DNA from 3 places in the Chryseobacterium sp. BGA-UO-ETr-SB22 genome. Region 2 is predicted to be linked to each of the others. Evidence: riboswitches for the same ligand, from Rfam matches in the RefSeq annotation. Region 2 holds a riboswitch; each other region holds the start of a gene.

Evidence for each region. A riboswitch is a leader RNA that binds a small molecule or an ion and turns the genes downstream of it on or off. The one in region 2 is predicted to bind cobalamin.
Region 1: another riboswitch for cobalamin. It lies ahead of AC57AW_RS09205 (T9SS type A sorting domain-containing protein); the one in region 2 lies ahead of AC57AW_RS11745 (hypothetical protein).
Region 3: another riboswitch for cobalamin. It lies ahead of AC57AW_RS19510 (acyl-CoA thioesterase); the one in region 2 lies ahead of AC57AW_RS11745 (hypothetical protein).

The regions. Positions count from the first base shown of each region.
Region 1 covers NZ_JCAQOV010000005.1:415,729-421,051, reverse strand. Annotated here, with positions in the region: gene AC57AW_RS09230 (DUF6058 family natural product biosynthesis protein) at 1-633, shown strand, start outside; gene AC57AW_RS09225 (tellurite resistance TerB family protein) at 637-984, shown strand; gene tpiA (triose-phosphate isomerase) at 1,026-1,784, shown strand; gene AC57AW_RS09215 (hypothetical protein) at 1,809-2,090, shown strand; gene AC57AW_RS09210 (esterase-like activity of phytase family protein) at 2,155-3,423, opposite strand; cobalamin riboswitch at 3,656-3,848, shown strand; gene AC57AW_RS09205 (T9SS type A sorting domain-containing protein) at 3,912-5,015, shown strand; gene clpP (ATP-dependent Clp endopeptidase proteolytic subunit ClpP) at 5,284-5,323, opposite strand, start outside.
Region 2 covers NZ_JCAQOV010000005.1:986,751-992,073, reverse strand. Annotated here, with positions in the region: gene AC57AW_RS11760 (bifunctional 2-methylcitrate dehydratase/aconitate hydratase) at 1-1,163, opposite strand, end outside; gene prpC (bifunctional 2-methylcitrate synthase/citrate synthase) at 1,238-2,392, opposite strand; gene prpB (methylisocitrate lyase) at 2,395-3,291, opposite strand; gene AC57AW_RS11745 (hypothetical protein) at 3,278-3,511, opposite strand; cobalamin riboswitch at 3,745-3,935, opposite strand; gene AC57AW_RS11740 (hypothetical protein) at 4,427-4,969, opposite strand.
Region 3 covers NZ_JCAQOV010000005.1:2,687,680-2,693,002, forward strand. Annotated here, with positions in the region: gene AC57AW_RS19500 (T9SS type A sorting domain-containing protein) at 1-815, opposite strand, end outside; gene AC57AW_RS19505 (hypothetical protein) at 1,074-1,874, shown strand; cobalamin riboswitch at 1,909-2,088, shown strand; gene AC57AW_RS19510 (acyl-CoA thioesterase) at 2,206-2,589, shown strand; gene AC57AW_RS19515 (HD domain-containing protein) at 2,646-3,236, opposite strand; gene AC57AW_RS19520 (XAC2610-related protein) at 3,245-3,940, opposite strand; gene AC57AW_RS19525 (PadR family transcriptional regulator) at 4,498-4,827, shown strand; gene AC57AW_RS19530 (PspC domain-containing protein) at 4,839-5,323, shown strand, end outside.

The DNA.
Region 1 (5,323 bases), 570 kb from region 2:
GAATTATGTACTGTAACGGATATCAGTAAGGATGAGCTGGCTGCGCTTATTCAAAATGAATTAGTTCCACAGCCTTCTTACACGGTTTCCCGAAGTATCAGAATTACATCGCCTCTTAATGATGAGTTTGAAAATGAGATTACAGAAAAATATTTCAGTAAAAACTGTATTTCACTGGTTAAGAAGAATAAAGATTTGAGTGATGTTCATCAATATAAAGCAGAATTTAAAGAAAACTTCATCCAACATCTGATCAATCATCCTCATAAAGGTTTCGCTTATGACTGTATATTCCATACTTCTTTTCCGGAACAGGAAAAACTGGATGAAATATTTGAAAGTGAATGGGCTGCCTATTGTAACGGGATCTATGGGATTTGTACATTACATTCTACGGAAGAGGAAATTGTAAAAAAGGAAATTGCAGTAAAAAAACTGATTCATTTCAATACAGAATTTTCTGATAAAAAACTTACAGCGGATGAGTCAGACGAGCTGATAAAACTGAGTGAAGAATTCAATGAAGTAACACAGAAATTTGCTCCTTATCAAAGAAAATCAAGCAGCAGAGGTAAATATCTCGATAAAATTTTAGAAGAAAATAACTTAGACGATCTAGTAAAAAAATATTAAAACATGCAAAAATCAAATAAATCAATCGCCGGATATCACTTATTAATGATCCTTTCTTCTGTAGACGGAGAGTTTGCTCCTGAGGAAGGAATGCTGGTGCAGCAATATATGGCAGATGAATTTCCGTTCAGAATGAATCTTGACAATGAATTGGAAACCCTGGCTCTTTTACAGCCTGAAGAGTGGAAAGACCACTTTGAATTCCATGCAAGATGCTTCCATGAAGATTCTACTGAAGACGAGCGTGTAAAGTTTGTTCAGTTTGCAAAGTCATTGATCAAAGCTGACAATAAAGTAACTGAAGAGGAACATACATTCTATGTTCTGCTGAAAAATCTATGGGGATTATAGCATAAACACTAAAAAAGTAAATAAATCTATATTTAAATCTTATGAGAAGAAAAATAGTTGCAGGCAACTGGAAAATGAACAAAAATGTAATTGATGCACAACAATTGATGATTCAGTTACTAAGCTATAAAAACAACAATGCTACCAACTGTGAGGTTTGGATCGCTCCACCATCTTTGTATCTAATGATGGCAAAAGACATCTTTGAAAAGGACGAGATTGGGGTATTTTCTCAGGATATGAGCGAGCATGAAAGTGGCGCTTATACAGGAGAAATTTCTGCTGATATGCTAGAATCTATTGACGCTACCGGTTCACTGATCGGTCACTCTGAGAGAAGACAATATCACGGAGAAACAGATTCTCACTGTAACAGAAAGATCAAATTAGCTCTTGACAAAGGTCTAATTCCTGTCTATTGCAACGGGGAAACTCTTGAGCAAAGAAAAGCAGGACAGCACTTCGAGGTTGTGAAAAACCAGACTGAAGTCGCTCTTTTCACACTTTCTGCTGAAGAAATCAAGAAGGTAGTGATCGCTTACGAACCTGTTTGGGCTATTGGAACAGGAGAAACAGCAACCCCTGAGCAGGCTCAGGAAATTCATGCACACATCAGAAGCATTATCGCTGCAAAATACGGACAGGAAGTTGCTGATGAAATTTCAATCCTTTACGGAGGATCTGTAAAGCCAGACAATGCAAAAGAAATTTTCTCTCAGCCGGATATCGATGGAGGTCTGATTGGAGGAGCTGCTTTGAAATTAGAGGATTTCTCTAAAATCATTGAGGGTTTTAACTAAAATAAAGGAACTTTTAGAACAGACATGAAAAACTTCATTTTAATATTCTTCGGACTTCTTTTATTTGATCTTATTTATGTCTTTGTTTATGATCAGTTTTTAATTGGCATAAGACCTGACTTTTTGAGTTATCCATTGGCACTGATTAAGGCTCTGGTAAATTCTCCAGCCGTTTTATTTAATAAATTATTGCCTTTTTATGCTGATATTCCAACTTATCAGGCAGTACTTCTATTTATAGGAAACGTTCTGATACAAACATTTTTAGTTTATAGAGTTTTCTTTAAAAGGAGAAAAGTCAGCTAAGAAATACCATACAATAAAAACGGCGGCATCGAAGATGCCGCCGTTTTCCGTTAAAAAAATCTAATTATTGAATATCGACTACATACATAGTTCCTTTGTCTACCTTCCCTGTTTTAGGAAGAATTTTAGCCTTAGGGTTTCCGTTTCCATCATCCACTACTCCAAAATCATCATCATTGAAAACAGCCAGTTTATTATTTCCTAAATAAACAATTCCCTCAAACTTATCATGTTCGTAGCCCAGCTTTGCAACCAGATCTACGGCCAATGTTTTTGAAACAGCCTTTATCCCGGCATTGGTAATTTCGTCCCATGAACACTGTTCTAAGGCCTTACCATTAATTTTCATTCCGTCTACCGCATTAATATCAGTTCCATTCACATCGGAAGCATTGCTTAGGTTGATTCTGTATACTTTTTTAATTCCTCCCTGAGATCCGAAATTTCCATCTCTTTCAATCACCAGGAATTCATTATTACTTAAGGCTGTAATGTCACAAACTGAATCGGAAGCTCCTCCATCCTGTTTGTATAAAAACTGTTTGGTCTGCCCTGTAACAGTATCAAATGTGACAATTCTCGTCAAAGTAGTATTGGTAGCCAATGCTTTGCTGGGTACATACATCATTGACTGTATGGTTCCTACCAATGTTCTTCCATCGGGTGTAATAGCAAGTCCTTCCATCCCTCTGTTCGCTCTTCTTTTGGCTAAAACAGCAGGTAATTTTCTTGGTCCTGTATTTACGCCAATCGGGCTTATTCTTTCCATCTCCATTCCGTCTGCACTATAATGCACGATGTGTGGCCCGTATTCATCAGAAACCCAGAATGTACCGTCTGCTGCTGCTACAATACTTTCACTGTCTAATCCATATTGATCCGTCCCTAAAACATTTCCGGAAGCATCATAGGCTATTTCTCCGGTACTTCCCATTCCTGCAGGGTTTGGTAATCCTGTAATAGGCTGTCCTGATGGGTTTTTAAGCTTAATATATTTAATCACTTCTACATTTCCATCAGCATTGATTTTAAAATGCATAATGGTAGGCGTAAAGTTAGGGGTAAGAAATTTTTTTCCATTCTGGAAGTCAGTATTAGGTCCTCTATCTGTAATGACATAGAATTCACCTTTTCTTGTAGGGTGAGCAGCTGCTCCGGAACCAAATCCACCATTGATAACATCTACTCCGTTTATCGTAGCCAGTTTTGTAAATGGAAATTCCTGAGGCAGTTTGGAATAATTAATATCCTGATTAATTATTGTAGAATCAGCCTCACTGTTGCATGAAGCTAATACTGCCAGCACTGCAACAGACAATAGTAATTTTTTCATATTCACTTTTATGGCTGCGAAAATAGAGATTGATTATAAACTGATCTTGAATATAATGATAATTCTATTTTAACAATAGAACTACAAAATGAATTGAATATAAACAGAAAAAAGAAGATTTTAAAATGGAAATCCAGCAATCTAACTCAATTATTAATTAATATGAAAACCAACTTTTTAAGCATATCCGAAAAAAGATAATTCACAAAACGGACTCACAAATTTATATGATATATTTGCAGCGTTTTAAGGCTGAACATTGTTCATTAATAGGGAATCAAGTGAGAATACCATTCAAATTTTGAGCTGTACCCGCAACTGTAAACTGTTTAAACTTATAGCATATTAATACCACTGGACCTGAAAATCCGGGAAGGAGGCTGTAAGATGTGAGCCAGGAGACCTGCCTTAAAATACTGACTTTAGAGGAAAAAATACTTTCCTTTGAAGATAAGTTTCGGGAGTAAAACTTTAATTTAAATTATATCATGAGAAAAATCTATTTTTTTTTCTTGCTGCTTTGTATGCAGTTATTGTCAGCCCAATTCACAGAAAATGACATTAAATTCTGGGTAGGAACCGGTTCTAAAAAGGCCTATTTCATTGCAGATTTTAATGACAACAGCACTCCCAATTCTTATGCATGGGGATACCGCTTTGATAGCAATGATTTAACAATGGAAGATCTTATTAATGCTATTGTGGCCGCAGAACCCAAAATGCAGGTTGACATTCCTACAGGATACCTTTCTATTCTGAATTATAATCATCACACCTCCACTATTGATGACAGCTGGATAACATGGTCCGGATCCAGTGCATCAACCATGACATGGAATAATGGTGTAGGTTATACTCCTTTGGTTGACGGAAAATGGTATGGAGCTTCATACGGTCTTGATCATTACGACACTCCTCCTTCTACTCCTGTTGCAGCTTACAGCTCTTCATGGTACGTACCATCTCAGGTTACCAACTGGGTAGGAACAGGAAGCAATAAAAGCCTTGTGGTGATTGATTTCGGAACTGATAATGCCAATGGTGCCAATTCTTTTGTTTTCGGAATTAAATATAACGGGAGCATCACTGCTGAACAGGCTTTACAACTGATCCAGACTCAGGTTTCGTATTTTAATTATACATCGGCTAACAATCAGGTTTCCCATTTATCATTAAATTCATTCACCGGGAATACTTCCGGATCAGACAGCTGGAAGTTATACAAAGGAAAAGATTTGTCAAGCTGGCAAACGAAAACCAGCCTTTCTCAGGTTCAGCTGAGCAATGATGATTGGTTGGGGCTGAGTTTTGGGCAAAGAAGACCATTTACACCAACTGAAGCACAATTAACCTTGGGTACTTCTTCCGTTTCAAAGAAAAAATTCAGTATTTATCCTAATCCGGCAAGTGATTTCATTCAGATTGAAACAACTGAGAAACTAAAAGAAGTGAATATTTATTCAGCTGCTGGGCAAAAGGTACTAACTTCTCAGGAGTTAAAGATTCCTATCCGGGCTTTATCTTCAGGAGTTTATTTTGTTGAGATTAAAACAAATGGTGGTTCTGTGATGCATAAGATGGTTAAGAAATAAAGAAAAGCGCCTTTACACGTAAAACCACCCCGTCAAAAATTCTTTGAATTTTTGACACCCCTCCAGAGGATGGGAATTTTCACGTCTTCAGTTTAAATTTTTGTCAATAATTAGAATCTATGCAGAATTGCAAACTGTATGGAAAAACCATTATTCCAATTGTATCATTCTGTAGAAATCTAAACAGTCAATACAGTTCAAAATCCAGAATTGATTCAACAAAAAAACCGCACCAGATGGGTGCGGTTTCTTATGATTTTACAATCAATTATTTTTTCTCAGTAGATCTTTGCAGAACCTCATCTACC
Region 2 (5,323 bases):
TCTTCCACACATTCAATTTTATCACGAAGTACATCAATTCTTGGGTCGGAAGCGATGTTATCTTCATAATCAGCAGCTGTCAATCTTCCGTGAATCAATGGTACGGCCACCATATATTGGATGCAGTGGTCGCGGTCAGCAGGATTATTTAACGGTCCTTTTTTATCGATAATTCTAATCGCTGCTTCGTGAGTACGGATGGTAATTTTTTTGATATCATCTGTTGTTTTCCCAAGGCCTCTTAAAGTTGTGTGTAATGTCATTGCAGCTTCTACTGCAGTCTGCGAGTGAAATTCTGCAGGGAAGGAAATTTTAAAGAGTACATTTTCCATTACGTAAGAACTGTATTCTCTCTGGAATTTGAATTCATTTCCTTTGAAAGAAACATCATAGAATCCCCATGTTTTTGCCGTCAATACAGATGGATAGCCCATTTCTCCTGTTTTTGCAATCAGGGCAAGACGTACAGCTCTTGATGTAGCATCTCCTGCAGCCCATGATTTACGGGAACCTGTATTGGGAGCGTGGCGGTATGTTCTTAAAGACTGTCCGTCCACAAAAGCCAGTGACACGGCATTGATAATTTCATCACGGTTTAACCCGATCAGCTTTCCTACTACTGCTGTGGAAGCCAGCTTTACCAATAAAACGTGGTCAAGCCCTACTTTGTTGAAAGAGTTTTCCAATGCCATTACACCCTGAATTTCATGAGCCATGATCATTGCTTCCAGTACCTGCTTCATTTTTAAAGGTGCTTTTCCTTCTGCAATATTGGTTCTGGATAGCCAGTCTGCAGTCGCTAAAATTCCTCCAAGGTTATCAGAAGGATGTCCCCATTCTGCCGCCAGCCATGTATCATTGAAATCCAGCCAACGAATAATCGCTCCGATATTGAAAGCTGCCTGAATCGGGTCCAGCTGAAATTGGGTACCCGGTACTTTTGCTCCGTTAGGAACCACCGTACCCTTTACCACAGGTCCTAAAAGTTTTGTACATGCGGGGTAAGTCAATGCTTCCAGACCACAGCCAATCGTATCCAGAAGACAGTAATGAGCGGTCTTCCATGCTAAGTCATTTTTAATTTCGTAGTTTAAGACATAGTCTGCAATGTCTGTTAATACCTGATCGGGTTGTGGTCTTTCGTTTGAGATGTGTGAACTCATTTTTTATTGTTGAAAAATTTTAATTAATTAAAAGTTAAGAGCGGAAAATTGAAAATGAACTATTGATATTTCCATTATTTCCTGTCGTTGATGGACACAAATTCTTTGTTTTCGGGTCCTGTATAGTTGGCACTTGGGCGGATAATCTTCCCATCCTGTCTCTGTTCTATAATGTGGGCACTCCAGCCTGTAACTCTTGAAATGACAAATAACGGAGTAAACATCAGGGTAGGAACTCCCATCAAGTGATAAGAAACAGCGGAGAACCAATCCAGATTCGGGAACATTTTCTTTTCTTCCCACATTACAGTTTCAAGCTTTTCAGCAATAGTATACAGCAGCATATCTCCTGCTTCCTCGGAAAGTTCTTTAGCTACCTTTTTGATCACGACATTTCTTGGGTCTGAAATGGTATACACTGGGTGTCCAAATCCGATAATCACTTCTTTGTTCGCAATACGCTGGCGAATGTCACTTTCTGCTTCATCCGGAGAATGATAACGGCTTTGGATTTCAAAAGCTACTTCATTAGCTCCACCATGTTTAGGCCCTCTCAAAGCACCAATGGCTCCTGTAATGGCAGAATAAATATCAGATCCTGTACCGGCAATCACACGGCTGGTGAATGTTGACGCATTAAATTCATGTTCTGCATACAGGTTCAACGAGATTTCCATTGCTTTTACCCAGGAATCTGAAGGTTTCTTTCCGTGTAACAGGTGAAGAAAATGCCCTCCTATTGTATCATCATCGGTTTCTACATCAATTTCTTTTCCATTATGGGTATAGTGGTACCAATATAACAGACCTGAGCTGAAAGATGCGAGTAATTTGTCTGCAATATCTCTTGCTCCCGCCATATTATGATCGTCTTTTTCCGGCTGAATACTTCCGACAGCGGAAACCATAGAACGCATAACATCCATTGGGTGGGCTGCTGCAGGAATACTCTTAAGGATATTTCTCACAGAATGAGGCAGTCCTCTCAGAGATTTTAATTTGGCTTTATAGTTTTTCAACTGTGCTCCAGTAGGCAGCTGGCCATAGATCAACAGGTAGGCTACTTCTTCAAATTGCGTTTTTTCTGCCAGATCCAGAATATCATATCCTCTGTAATGGAGATCGTTTCCACTTTTTCCGACACTGCAAAGCGCAGTATTACCTGCTGCTACCCCTGAAAGCGCAACGCTTTTTTTAGGTTTAAATGTGGGTTCACTGTTCGTTGACATTATCAATTATTTTGTTTAAAAAGGTTGTCTAATTTTTGTTCATAGTCGTAGTATCCAATGCTTTGATAGAGTTCTTCTCTGGTTTGCATGGTATCTAATACATTGACCTGTGTTCCGTCTTTGCGAAGGTGTTCGTATACATTTTGAGCCGCTTTATTGGCGGCACGGAAAGCCGAAAGCGGATAAAGAACCAGTCCTACGCCTGCATTTTTTAATTCTTCCACTGTGTACATTCTGATCATCCCGAATTCTGTAATATTAGCCAGTACGGGAACTCCTGTAGCTTCAACAAACTTTTGGTAAAAGCTTAAGTCAGGAACGGCTTCTGCAAAGATGAAATCTGCTCCGGCTTCTTTGTAAGCAACTGCTCTTTCCAATGTTTTTTCCAATCCTTCATTAGCAAATGCATCGGTACGGGCACCTATTACAAAATTCTCATCGGTACGGGCATCTGCAGCAGCTTTCAGCCTGTCTACCATTTCTTCTTTGGTTACAACTTCCTTTCCCGGGCGGTGTCCACAACGTTTTGCACCTACCTGATCTTCAATATGCAAAGCAGCAGCTCCGGCTTTAATCAGTGACTTGACGGTTCTTGCCACATTGAATGCTGAAGGCCCAAATCCGGTATCAACATCTACCATCAATGGTACATCGCAAACATTCGTGATACGCTGAACATCAATCAATACATCTTCCAGCGTAGTAATTCCTAAATCCGGAATACCCAGAGAGCCTGCAGCAACACCGCCTCCTGAAAGATAAATTGCATTGAACCCAGCCTGCTGTGCTAGCAGCGCGTGATTGGCATTAATGGTACCAACAATCTGAAGGGGACTTTCTTTTCGCATGGCCTCCCGAAATTTCATACCGGGAGACTTCAAACTTTCACTTGTAGTCATTATAATATTTATTGTTTAGTTGAATTTTGTTTACAGAAGACCATGAATAGACGCAATAATAGCCACCATTCCATGATGTGGTAAAAAGGAAATCAAAAGGAAGCAGAACTGTTTTATTCGTTTTTTGTAATCCGGAATTATGCACCATTACCTCCCTGCAAACCTGTTTATTTCCAAGTCTGCTGCTCCTGCATGAATAACCGAAATCGAATGGGTACATTTTTTAACTTTTTATATTGATTAAATCCTCATAAAAAGTTCCTGATAAACTTCACAATGCCTGTGGAAAAGAAAAATATGGAAAAGGAAAATACGATGAATACACGATAATGAAAGAGCATACTGCCCCACTACTTACCTGCATCACAAAATAACACGAGCTGACAAAATATATTGATCCCACTGTTATCCATATCGTATCATACCTGACTATAAGCTTCATACCGCGAAAGCATCGTCAATTCGAAATAGGCAGGTCTCCTGACTTGTAACAGTTTTTATCGTCCTTCCCATATAACGAGGCATACAGTGGACCTTTTTTGATAAAAACCTTGATGTTACTTACAGTTGCGCGACAGTTCGTGATTTGCACACGATTCCCTTTTAAGACACAGCTAAGTGTAACCAGTTTCGGTTGATAAAGAAGATGTTAAGAACTCCTTGGTGGTAAATATAGGTATTTTATAAAAACGTGAAAGATATTTTATGCAAACAATAATTATTTAACCATAACCCACTGATTTTGTTATTATTAAAAATACATTTTTTATTCAACAGACATTGTAATTTAGATGATTCCGTTCGTTTTTCGTTACTAAATTCTTAAGATATATAATGAAAAAATGAAACAACTTTAAAGAAATAACTTCCTCGTTGTCATTTTTCACCCTGGAATTGAAGTGTTTTTTTGAACTGTTTTTTTTAAGAATTGTGAATGTTTATCTTTTCATATTAAATGATCTTTTTTATATCATTTTTAGTAAGAAACTTGAATCTTTATTCTACAATCCATTTTCTAAAAGCAGCTGTGTTGCTTTGTAAGCAGAGATTTTTTTCTCCTTATTATTTAGAATGAATGGATAAAAAAAATCCGCCAAAAAATGACGGATTTTATAGTATTTGAAAGCTGTTGAAATTAATTGGCAGCCGGATCAACCAGTTCTGTGGTAAGTGCTAAAGATTTTAGCAGATTTTTATTGTTAAAAAACAAGGTTGCATAATGTTTTCCTTTCTTAAAAATCAGTTTTGAACCTCCTGGAAATTCACTGTCAGAACCTAGCTTCTGTGTTTTAGCACTGTACTTACTGAACTTCGTTTTGCTGTCCTGCAGCGAACTTTTATTCATGATAAGCCCAAATGGAAGCCCTTCTACCACTACGGGTTTATTGTCTGAAATGGTAAAGAACATCTCATTAACAGCATTACTTTTTCCCAGGCTGCAATACAGTTCCAATCCTGTTTTTGTAGGCCATTTCACATATTTTTCTTCATTGGCATCTTCATAAAACACAGGTTTCATGTTCAATGCTTTTGAGATCTTATCGGGAGTCTGTGGAAAAATAAATTCTGAATTTTTATCTAATAGAGAGTTTAGAACAGCTGTTTTCTGTGAAAATGCTGTGATACTTATCAGTTGAAAAAAGATAATTAAGATGAAAGTTAATGGTTTCGTCTTCATGGATTATTTAGAATTTTAATGATTTGAAAGTTAAAGGTATTAAAATTTACTCTATCCGGTTACTACAAAACAATAATAATATGATCTCTTCTTCTTAATTTTTACAGAGCTTCCTTTTCTCTTTTAATATTCCATAGGTGTAATTCTTTATTGCAACAACTTTTACATATGATTCTGATAGCAAATGAAAGCTAACTATTCTTAATTTATTCTGTAAAAATCAGGTTTTAATGATCCGATTTAAAAGTTCACATTTTCATAGACCACTTTTCCCAAAAAGCCAAAATTAACCAGCAAATAACAAAATTCGATAAGTTTTGACAGTTATCGACAGCTACGATAACCCCTGTATTT
Region 3 (5,323 bases), 1.7 Mb from region 2:
CCATAGGTAAATGAACCACAAGCATCTGTAGGCACCTCTTGTCTGCACATTACCCTCATTACAAGCCCGCAACCATTAATTACAGCACTAGGCAATGTAGGATAACTGGGGATAGAAAATGTGGTTACAACCGGAGCTGTTGACGACACATTATTCGCAACCAGTACTCTTTCATTAGAATCAAAAATACCATTACCATTGATATCTATCCATGCTGTTATAGTGATAGGACTTGGAGTACCTGTCCATGTACTACTTACTGAAAGCGTATTTCCAACACTTCCTGCTAAAAATTTAATTCTCCGGTCTATATCAGTTCTGTAATCGATATAGTTAGAAGCTCCGGAGTTGCTCACCATTGGAGCTGTCATTCCCGTTGAATTTACTGTTACATTTGAAATATACACCATTGTTGCATCTGTAGAGGCAGTAGTGCAATAATTGAGTGACGTCGCAAAAAATATTGGATTCGACCACATTCCCTGAGTAGTACATATTTTTGCTACCTGCACTTCATAAACTGTACAAGGCTGCAGATTCGTAATAGTAAATGAATTTTGCCCTGGTGTAGGAGTAGCTACCATCCAGGAAGTAGTTCCGGGTAATCTATATCTGATGGTATTATTCGGGGTATCTGGATCAGCAGTCCATGTAACAGTTCCGGAGGTAAGGGTTATAGTGGACATCTGAACGCCGGTGGGAACGTTCGTATCACAGTAAAATAAAGATTCCGATCCTGCTTCTATTTTGTTTTCTGCCTGAAAGCTGGAAATCCCCAAAATAAAAGAGAATACACAAAGTAGTCTTTTTGTCATGTTTATTAGTTTTTAAATTCTCTTGAAAAATAGGAATTTTATTGAATATACTTTATAGGTCGTCCATATATTATTGTATTTTTTCAATAGATTTAAATTATATACGTAAAAAACACAGCTATCCTGTAGAATATTACTGGTAAAATACCTGCTTTCTTATCATTATTTGAACAAATACAAGATTTAAGAGAACTGTAAGAGTATAATTACCCTCCGAAAAGCATTTAATTTATATATTTGGGGGATCAAAAAATTTTCATGATGACTTTCATAAACAAAGCATTCTATCTATCCGCTTTCAGTATTTTTTCTTTAGCCTTTGTAAAAGGGCAGAATAAAGTTCCTTTCGGAGTGGTAAAAGCTGAAGAAGGATATGCCAATGTACGGGTTCATAAAGACAATTACAGAAAAATTGTAGACAAAATCCGTATGCGTAAAGGAGATGTATTTGTTTATGTAAAACCTGCTCCCGGAGAAACAGAATGGATCTGGATCAAATATCCTGAAAAACAGGATGACGACAAGCCGTTTGTACGCTATGAAACGCTTGATAAAGAAGGAATGGTAAATAAAGAGCGTATTGCTTATATTGATCAGCTTCCGGCTTATACACCGTCCAAATCTAAAAACGGAAAATCACTTATTTTCACAGATAATTCTGATCCGAAAGTCCCTACTGCCCAAAGAAGCAAAGTTGTGATTGATATTTATCCATCCAATGCAGGCTACCGTAAAAAAGAAAAAGATGCAGAAGGAAAACTTCTGACCATCGATAAAGTAAAACCCTGGGGAATTGGAAATGACCTTCCAGAAGGAATGACCGAAATCAAATCGATCAGGGTACAACAGCCCGGAAGAGGTTCTGTCTTTGTAAGAGAAGCCATCAAAAATATGTTCCAGCCTACCATGGATTTTGAGAACATTGGCGTAACCTCCCTAGACACCGACAATATTTTCCTATACATGATAAACGGTTCTGGAGAAAACAGATACACCACGCTGTGGACGATCAAGAAAGGAAGAGTAATCAGCCAGATTATTTACCATAATCCGGAATAAATTCATTATTTTTGCACCCGAAAAGTTTTAACGCTTATTCATCACAGAAATTGGTTCTGCATTATTGCAGATTAAAAGGGAACCGTGTGAAAATCACGGACTGTCGCGCAACTGTAAGTAACTGAAATCTTTATCAAAGATCCACTGTGCGAGGCATGGGAAGGAGATAAAAGATGTTACAAGTCAGGAGACCTGCCTATTTCTTTAAACAAATAACTTTCGCGATTTGAAGTTGTATTGATCTGATGGATTGTTTCAGGAATTCTATAAGTTCCTGTCATTGTTCTGTTATTTTAATATCATTTTCATTTCGCTTTAATAATAATGATATATGACTACAGAAGAAAGAATTGAAGCATCCGAAACCAGAATCTTTAAAGCGGTTTTCCCTAACACAACCAATCATTACGATACCCTTTTTGGTGGTACGGCCATGCAGCTGATGGACGAAGTAGCTTTTATTACAGCCACCCGATTTGCCAGAAAAAGAGTGGTAACAGTGAGCAGTGACAAGATCGATTTCAAAAAACCTATTCCTGCCGGAACTATTGTGGAACTGATTGGGAAAGTTTCCTACGTAGGAAAAACCAGTATGAAAGTAAATGTTGAGATCTATACCGAGCAGATGTATTCTTATGAAAGAGAAAAAGCCATCGTAGGTGACTTTACGTTTGTAGCGATTGACGAATTCAAGAAACCAATCCAGATACTATAAATAAAAAAGCTTCGGGCGGCCTTTGGCCGCCCGAAGCTTTTTCTATGTTTTTTAATTTATTTCACAACTTTTTCCATTTCCAGACTTCTGTTCAGCAGCAGTTCAAAAGCTTCACCCATTTCATCAGAAGCTCTGTTGATTGCATTTTCAAGCATATTTCGGATTTGTTTTTCTGTTACTCCCGCTTCCGTCCAGCTTTTTCCTGAAGTATGAGAATTTAAAATAAACGGCATAATTCTATCAATCCCGCAGGCAAAAATAGCATCAGAGGTTTTCTCATCTTCGAACTCAAGCCATAGATTAAAGAACTCCGTGCGCAAAGGTTCATCAAGAATTCCGAAAATCTTTTGGGCAGATGCCTTTTCTCTGTCAAACTTACCTACCATTGCCTTTTCATCAAAAATAAAAGTGTCTCCAGCTTCTATCTCTACCAAATCATGGATGGAAAGCATTCTTATCACTCTTAAAAGATCAATATCTGCACGGTTTTTAGCATACGGATAAAGGATCTGTGCCAGAATGATAATCTGCCAGGAATGTTCCGCGGTATTCTCTCTTCGGGAATCATCAGCATTATAATTTCTTCGCTGTACATTTTTCAAGGCATCCACTGCCAGAATAAAGTCAATCTCTTTCTGAATTTTCATCTAACTTTTTATTTTCTATTATATTGATCTGCCGGGTATACCTTTGTTTTGGTAATCCATTTATTATTGATCTTTTCTTTAGTTATTACTTTCACCTGACCTTCAGTGTTCATATCCTCTTCCTTTTCAAAGACTTTATCCAGACCTTTATTCGGAATAACGGCGTATTCAGTAGTGAAAATATCGCAGCACCCGGATTTACCATAGGAGATCAGGCGTTTACGTTTCACATCAACATCAAAAATATCAAGGGCATTGGAAGCAAGATCCGTAAGTTCTTTACTCTTTACAAACCCCATTCTAGTACTGTTGAATACATATACATCATAGGAAGCGGCACTGTAGTTTCCCATATTTCCGTTCCTTATCGCAACATCTTCGGTTCCGTCAAAATTAAAATCATTAATGATAACAGAATTCTGCTTATTTGTCAGCTGAATCATTTTTCCCTGCTTAGGTTTTTCAGCCTGATCTACTTCCAATACCAGGTCGTCCGATACAAAAGTCTGCACCTTTGTGTTTTTATGATCAAACAATTCTACACTTCCTTTGCCGCTGCACCGCCCATCATGGCAATTCTCTACCTGGATGATTGCATCGTAATTCTTTGACGCATTTTTAACCTCAAACTGATATTGTCCAAAACAGGCAGGACCAAGTAAAACAAAAGCCGATAAATGCTTGTATGTATTTAATAAATTCATGGTAATAGTAAATAGATTTAGGTGTTTTTGTACCTAACAAAAATACGAATCATAATACCGATCTCAAAATTACAGCCTTATTATATGTAAAAATCTGAAACAATTTAACAGCCTTTAGATAAAAGAGTATTCATTAATAAGAAGCTGTTTCCCGCTATACGCTCATACTCCTCGCACAGCACCTGAAACCTATCTGCTGTGGGGTAACCGCTGCTATCGGGGCTAGATGATGGCAGTGGGCAACGAAATAATTAATAAATAATGAGTAAATAGTAATGGACCATCTCAATTATTTCTGATTATTTTTCTCAATCACATCAAAAATTTCAACAATTTTACAATTATTTCCATCCAAATTCATTTTCCTTAAAATTCAGTGTGCAATTTATTATATTGATTATCAGTATTTTAAATTATTTGTTTTAAAAATTTCACTACTTTGTATTGCATAATACCATTTATTTTACATATCTTTGTAATGTAAAATCGAAATAGGTACAACTAGCTAGGTTCCGAACTTCGAAAATTATATAACTAATTAACAAAACTTATCAAAGATGAATACCGAAAATACCAAAGCGCAAATGCGAAAAGGAATTCTGGAATTCTGTATTCTAAGTCTCATCAATAATCGCGAAATGTATGTTTCTGATCTTATTGACGAACTGAAAAAAGGAAAACTGGATGTAGTAGAAGGAACCCTCTACCCTCTTCTTACAAGACTTAAAAACGGAGAGTTTCTCTCTTACAGATGGGAAGAATCTACAGGAGGGCCACCCAGAAAATATTATCAGATCACAGAAAAAGGAAAACTTTTCCTGGATGAACTTCAAAACACATGGAATGAGCTGACAGCCTCAGTAAACAACATCACCCAACAAAATTAAAAAACAACGCTATGAACAAGACACTCTCAATAGGACTCGCAGGTTTTTCTTTTACAATAGAAGAACACGCATATATAAAGCTCAGCGATTACCTGAACGCACTGAGAAGCTCACTGGATGCTTCTGAGGCCGATGAGGTAATGCATGACATAGAAATAAGAATGGTGGAGATATTCAAAGATTCTCTGGGAAAACGTGAAGTAATCAACGATACCGACGTAGAAAAGGTAATCGCGCAGATCGGAAGCCCAGAAAAAATTGAAGAACAGGAGGAAGCTTATTTTTCTGAAAAAACATCAACAAGAAATAACTATTCAGGAAACAATTATACCGATAAAAAACAACTGTTCCGTGATCCGGAAAAACAAAAAATCGCAGGTGTTTGCGCAGGTTTAGCTCAATATGTAGGAATGGACATTACTACCATGAGAGCAATCTGGCTGGGAATATTCGTATTAGGAATTTTTACAGCAGCTATTTCATCTTCATTGATCGG